DNA from 2 places in the Paenarthrobacter sp. 4246 genome. Region 1 is predicted to be linked to the other one. Evidence: predicted binding sites of a transcription regulator. Region 1 holds the regulator's gene; the other holds the start of a gene.

What was found. The regulator LexA, encoded in region 1, represses DNA repair genes until DNA is damaged. The targets are predictions, from matches to a motif close to TCGAACANNTGTTCGA.
Region 2: the regulator LexA is predicted to act here: its motif matches at 1,845-1,860, upstream of ABIE35_RS02970 (LexA family protein).

What each region holds. Positions count from the first base shown of each region.
Region 1 covers NZ_JBEPOP010000014.1:75,025-78,433, reverse strand. Annotated here, with positions in the region: gene ABIE35_RS20715 (histidinol-phosphate transaminase) at 1-532, opposite strand, end outside; gene ABIE35_RS20710 (LysM peptidoglycan-binding domain-containing protein) at 610-969, opposite strand; gene lexA (transcriptional repressor LexA) at 1,315-2,058, shown strand; gene ABIE35_RS20700 (ATP-dependent DNA helicase) at 2,055-3,409, opposite strand, start outside.
Region 2 covers NZ_JBEPOP010000002.1:43,851-47,259, forward strand. Annotated here, with positions in the region: gene ABIE35_RS02955 (arsenate reductase ArsC) at 1-529, shown strand, start outside; gene ABIE35_RS02960 (arsenate-mycothiol transferase ArsC) at 529-945, shown strand; gene ABIE35_RS02965 (hypothetical protein) at 972-1,274, opposite strand; gene ABIE35_RS02970 (LexA family protein) at 1,400-1,831, opposite strand; gene ABIE35_RS02975 (hypothetical protein) at 2,085-2,516, shown strand; gene ABIE35_RS02980 (dihydrofolate reductase family protein) at 2,541-3,137, opposite strand; gene ABIE35_RS02985 (hypothetical protein) at 3,189-3,317, opposite strand; gene ABIE35_RS02990 (hypothetical protein) at 3,316-3,409, shown strand, end outside.

The sequences.
Region 1 (3,409 bases):
ACCCCAGACCTGTTCCCGTGGGATTGTTTGGCGAACACAGGAACACGATGTTGGCACCGGTCTCCCGGACCTGCGCAGCAGCGGAGGCAGCATCCAGGCCGTAGTCGTCAGCCCTGACTCCGCGGACGTATTCGGTATCCGTGCCGCTGGCAAGCAATGGGTACATTGAGTACGTGGGCGGGAATCCCAGTGCCTTCCGGCCAGGTCCGCCAAATGCTTGGAGGATCTGCTGCAGAACCTCATTGGATCCATTGGCTGCCCAGATGTTGTCCGGGGAAAGATTGTGGCCAAGATACTCGGCCAGCGACTGGCGAAGTTCCGTGAACTCCCGGTCCGGGTAGCGGTTGAGCCCTGTGGCCGCAGCAGCAACAGCCTCCGTGATGGCCGCCTGCACATCAGCCGGGACGCCATGGGTGTTTTCGTTGACATTGAGCAAAATGGGGACATCAAGCTGCGGAGCGCCATAAGGGCTCAGTCCACGCAGGTTGGTCCGGAGGGGTAGTCGGTCAAGTCGCTCAAGCTGGTCACTCACCACCACAGTTTAAGGGGCTGCCGGGACTGCCGACTAACTGTGACGCCGGAGGGCCGCCTCATGCGGAACGGAACCCGCTAGTTTGCGGGTACGAACAGCTGCTGACCGGGCTGGATCCGGCCGCCACGGAGGTCGTTGAGCTGGATGATCTCCGAAATGACATCGCGGGGATCCCGCTCGGGAGCAGCGGCGCCGGCGATACCCCACAGCGACTGTCCCGGCTGGACTGTAACGGTGACGGCGACAGGCGGCTGGAGTTGCGCCTGCGAGTCAGAGGCCTTGGCCGGTGACGTGATGAAGCCAGCCAGACTCAGCAGCGCAGCCACCAGCAGCATTGCCGGGATGCCGAAGAAGACCATCCGTCCCCGTCGGGTCAGGCGCAGACGCGCAGGCGCCTGGGTGGTGCGGAAATCAGCGAACGTAGTGATTGCGGACATGAGCTGAGCCCTTCTGAGCTATTGCCGTGCGCCGGATCCCGGTACATGGCTGCCAATTCTGTGCGTTCCCCTGCCCAACTCCGTCAGTTCGAACACTCCGTTCGAACATCCGGCGTCAGCATCAGGTTTATAGAACACATATTCGAACCTTGCTATGACATTTTTAGCACTTATCAACGAACGGTGTCGAGACTCGCTAGAACAAATGTTTGATAAACGCCTGTGGCTGCCCTACGTTTGAGTGAAGAAACAGCACTGTTTCAGTGGAACAGGAGGGTCTGACATTTTTTGCAGACCCGACGACCCCGGGCACACTTCGGGCGGAATGGAAAGGCATTGGCGAACATGGCAGCGAAAGCCACCGGCGGCGGGGCACCCCTGCGGAGCCAGCAGCCTCAAAAAACTCCCAAGAGCCTGACTGTCCGTCAGAAGAAGATCCTGGAAACCATCCAGCGGTCCGTCAATGACAACGGTTATCCGCCCAGCATGCGTGAAATTGGTGACACCGTGGGCTTGGCAAGCCTGTCGAGCGTTACGCACCAGCTCTCCCAGCTGGAGAAGCTTGGGTATCTCCGCCGCGATCCCAAACGCCCCCGGGCCATGGAAGTCCTCATGCCTTTGACCCTCGATGGCGGACCCATTCCGGGAGTGGAAGCACCCACTGCTCTCCGCAGCACGGGTGGCTTTGCCGTGACCGAGCTTGCCAGCGCCAGCGATACTGCCATGGTTCCGCTGGTCGGTCGTATCGCTGCCGGTGGGCCCATCCTTGCTGACCAGACAGTGGAGGACGTGCTTGCCCTGCCCCGGCAACTCGTAGGGCACGGCGAACTCTTCATGCTGAAGGTAGCCGGCGACTCGATGATCGATGCCGCGATCTGCGACGGCGACTGGGTAGTTGTCCGCAGGCAGAACGATGCCATCAACGGAGACATCGTTGCCGCCCTGCTGGACGACGAAGCAACGGTCAAAACTTTCCGCCAGCGCGATGGGCACACGTGGCTTCTTCCGCAGAACACCCAGTACGAACCCATCCTTGGCGACCAGGCCACCATCATGGGCAAGGTCGTGTCGGTCCTGCGTTCCCTCTAGGAGGCTTTGGCTGGCCCCAGGCGCTCCAGCACGCCCCGCACCACGGTTCTATCCGTCGTCGCCCAGAACGGCGGCAGGGCTGCCCTGAGGAAGCCCCCGTACCGCTCTGTTGAGAGCCTGGAGTCAAGGACCGCCACAACCCCTTTGTCTCCCGTGGAACGGATGAGCCGGCCAGCCCCTTGGGCCAGACGGATGGCAGCGTGCGTTGCTGACACGGCCATGAATCCGTTCCCACCCGACTGTGCCACGGCACGCGATCGGGCCGTCATCAACGGGTCATCCGGACGCGGGAACGGGATTCGGTCTATAACCACAAGGCGGCACGAACCACCGGGCACATCCACACCCTGCCACAGCGACATCGTGCCGAAGAGGCAGGTATCGGGCTCGTCAGCGAACTGCTTCACCAGTGCTGCCATGGTGGATTCACCCTGACAGAGAATACTGACGTCGAGACGGAGTCTCATGGCATCGGCGGCCTCCTCAGCCGCCCGCCGCGACGAGAAAAGACACAGCGCTCCCCCACCGGAGGCGCGGATGAGGTCTTCCAACTCATCCAGGGCCTCAGGCGAAGTTCCGCGGCCGGGCTTGGGCAAGTGCTTGGCCACGTAGAGCACACCCTGCTTGGGGTAATCGAAGGGCGAGCCGACATCAATCCCGGTCCAGCTTGGTGCTCCATCGCCAATCAGTCCAAGGCCGCCTGCAGCCGGTTCGAAAGCCGAGCCGATGGCCAGAGTAGCGGAAGTTAACACCACCGTGTGATCGGCAAAGAGACCTTCACGCAAGCGTCCCGCCACACTCAGGGGTGCAATGTTGATCAAGGCCGGAGCGGTCTCGTCTGGTTGAGAGTATCCCTGCTGGGGATCGAACGTGCTGTTGCGGGAAAACCACACCACTTCCCGGTTCTCCTTGGCCGCGAGCATCCGCTCGCAAAGCTCAAGAATGAGCATGAGCCGTGAGCGAGCAAGTTGCCTGCCGCCGTCGACCGCGTTGGAAGATTCCGTCTTCGAATCCGACAATGCTGCGCGTGTGGCTTCCCTCAGTTGGTCCAAACAGTCGAGCTGTTCGTCATTGAGCCCGTTGGGCAAAAGACCGTTGGGCACGCCCGCTATGGCCATATCCAAGCGATCGGCCGCCGCATTGAGGGCATCCACGGTGATGGCGGTGTGCTTGCGTGCGCTCGACGCCGCCGCATGAACCATGGCCACGGACAACTGGCCTGACACCGCGCCCGTCACCCGGTCCTGCAGTTCGTGGGCCTCATCGACTACCACGACGTCGTATTCGGGCAGCACAGCCAGCCCTTCGAAGGCACTGACGGCCAGCATGGCGTGGTTGGTGACCACGACGT
Region 2 (3,409 bases), on a different contig from region 1:
CGAGTCCTACACAGCACTGGCCCGCACCGCGAAGGTCAGCGCTTACCTGCCCGCGACCACCGAGCACTTTGCCAACGACAGGCTCCATGCCCTGGCCAAGTCAAAAAGCTCCCTTGCCTCGGAGACCCCGGAGGTGTTGTTCGTCTGCGTACAGAACGCGGGCCGCTCCCAGATGGCCGCCGCCCTGCTCACCGTCGAAGCCAAAGGCAAAATCCGCGTCCGCTCCGCCGGGTCCCTGCCCGCATCAGAACTCGACGCCAACGTGGTGACAGTCATGAACGAGATGGGCTTGGATCTGGGCAAGGAATACCCCAAACCGCTCACCGACGACGTCGTCCGCGCCTCCGATGTGGTCATCACCATGGGCTGCGGCGACTCCTGCCCCATCTACCCCGGCAAACGCTACGAAGACTGGGAACTCACCGACCCCGCTGACCAGCCCCTCGACACCGTCCGGACCATCCGTGATGAAATCCACGGCCGTGTGAAGAACCTGGTCGCATCCCTGACGAAAGAGACTGCACTCTAATGACCTCAGAACATCCCGCCGTCCTGTTCGTCTGCAGCAAGAACGGCGGCAAATCCCAGCTCGCCGCAGCTCTCATGCGGGAACTGGCTGGGGACAACGTCACCGTCTACTCAGCCGGAACAAAACCCGGCGCGGCGTTGAACGCCCAGTCCGTGGAATCCCTGGCCGAACTGGGCATCGACGTCACCGGCGAGTATCCCAAACCGATCACCGACGAAGTCCTCAACACCGTGGACGCCGTCATCGTTCTGGGAACCGAAGCCAAACTCGACCCACCGACCGGGAAACGCTTCGAAATCTGGGAAACCGACGAACCCTCAGAACGTGGCATCGAAGGCATGGAACGCATGCGCCTGGTCCGCGACGACATCAAAACCCGCGTCCAAACCCTCTACAGCGACCTCACGACAAACTGACTCCGCCATAGTGGAAGCGGCCATAGTCATTGGAACGTTCCCGTGCTTGAAGGGCGCCCACCTCCTGCGCCGTGTCCAAAAGAGCGCTCCAAGGCTGCGATGAGAACAGCTGGTGCCAGCCGGTCCACCAGGTCCACCGGCCTGGCGCCGCGAAGCTCCGGGCATCCGGTGACCATCCACGCGGCAAAGTAATTATGTGGAATCCTCAGGGCCATGGCCCGGACAAACAGGCCCGTCACCGCGGGGTGCAAGGACAGGTCTTCCCGGAACTGGAAGCCCGGGCAGTACGTTCCTTCCGCAGAAAACACCCGCATCAGTTGTTGCATCACAGGCTCCGGATCCTCATGTATCTGCGCAAGCCGGCTCCGGACCCTTTCCAGGCTTGGCAGGCCGAACTCAGCGCCCATCCGCTCCCAAAGCCCGCTGGGAATGGGGCCTTGCCAACGGGTCGGATTCAGATGTGGTGCAGGCACGTGGTGGCAACTCCCCAGATGGTGAGTTCGGACAGTGCCGGCACACGGATGTCCGGATACTTGGGATTGTCCGCCTGAAGGATCACTCCCGAAGGCGTGACGCGGAGCCTTTTGATGGTCAGTTCACCATCGAGGACAGCCACGACGACGGACCCATCCTTCGGCTCCAGCGCACGGTTGACGATCAGCTCGTCTCCATCGCTGATCCCGGCACCTTCCATGGACTGCCCCGTCACCCTGACCACAAAAGTGCTGGTGACGTCCTTGATAAGGTGCTCGTTGAGATCGATCCGGCCATCAAAATAGTCCTGCGCCGGCGACGGATACCCGGCCGCCACCGGGAGAGGTGCCAGCAAAACCGACATCAGGGAAAAGCCCGCATCTATCACGCGGGGGCCGACTATCACGCCCACAACACACCTTTATTCGAATATATGTTCGATACTCGAGTGTACAGCGGATGACGGACATTGTTGTCACTCCGCGACGTTTGCTGCGGCGCCAGGGAGCCGGCGGAATGGAGGGCCGCCGTTCATGCGTCTTGGCGAAAGACAGGTATTTTAGGGAAGGTCAAGCGAACTGCTACTTGGCAGGAACTGAACAAACCACCGTCTTCGGCTACAGGGTTCAATACCGCGGTGGCCGGATATCGCGCATTGGAGAGCCATGACCGCCCGGAGCAAGGACGTCGCTGATGCGCTCAGCGCCGATGTCACACGCATAGTCAAGGAACGCTACCCGGATGAGCTGGCACGCGCGCAGGCCGTCCACGCACGCTCCGAGAAATTGGTTCTCGCATTCATGTTCTCCTCGGTTGCGCTTTGGTTCCTCGGTCCGGCCCTGTTCCTGAACGGCCTCATCAGCCCGGTGGTCGCCATCATGGTGCCTGGTCTGCTGACCCTCGGGTTCCTCACAATCGTGCTCGTCGCCATCGTCCGCAACAGGGCTGCGGCGCGACCCATCGTCGAGTACGCGCAGCAGTGGGGTCAGAACGTCACCAGTGTGACAAAGAAGGGCATTACCGTCGCCGTCCCCAAGGGCGCCATCACGGTACCCGCGGAGTTCCGTGAGACGCGCAGGGTCACCCGCCAGCACTGATACCGCGATGGCGCCGGGCCCGGATCAGCGCTGCACCCGATACCGCACGTGGGTGACGAGTCCGGTCCCGCGCGCGTCAATCGGTTCAAGCGTCACGTCCCCCACGCCGTCGAGCAGCCGTTCGCCACCACCCAGGATCACCGGCGAGATGTGAAGCCGCAGCTCGTCCATGAGCCCTGCGGAAAGATACTGACGGGCGGTTTGCGCTCCCCCCGCAATCGCCACATCGCTGTCCCCGGCGGCTTCCCGGGCCTGGGCCAAGGCCGATTCGATGCCGTCAGTGACGAAGTGAAAAGTGGTGCCACCTTCCATCGCCAGCGGCTCGCGCTGGTGGTGGGTCAGGACGAAGACAGGTGCATGATACGGGGGTTCCTCACCCCACCAGCCGCGCCATTCCTGATCCCACGGGCCCGATCCTGGACCGGCGAACATGTTCCGGCCCATGATGTAAGCGCCAGCCTCGAGGATGCCAGCGATCTCAGCTACGCTGGCCTCCCGTTCCTCGAACTGCCAACGGTGCAGGCTCTCGCCGCGCTCCCCCAGCGGCTTGTCCAGGGACTGGTTGGGCCCGGCAACAAATCCGTCAAGGGAAACAGTCAGATCACAAGTGACACGGCTCATGCGCCCATCCTGCCACCGCACGCCCGGTGCGCCTAGGGGCCGGCCCGGCCGTCACAGCACCACCTGCATGGCGTTCGGTGGTTCTATGCGGAGCATCCGGCGGCGCATCTGTACGGCGGAACGGACGAGTCCTACGCTGAACCTGTCCACCAGCGCGACGACGCGAAAAGAGGCAGCCATGGCACGGGATCCGAAACCCACGTTGGAGCAACTGAATATCCTCGTCGGCGAGTGGGAAACGTCAGTCCCTGGCCTGGAGGTCTCCGGCCGGA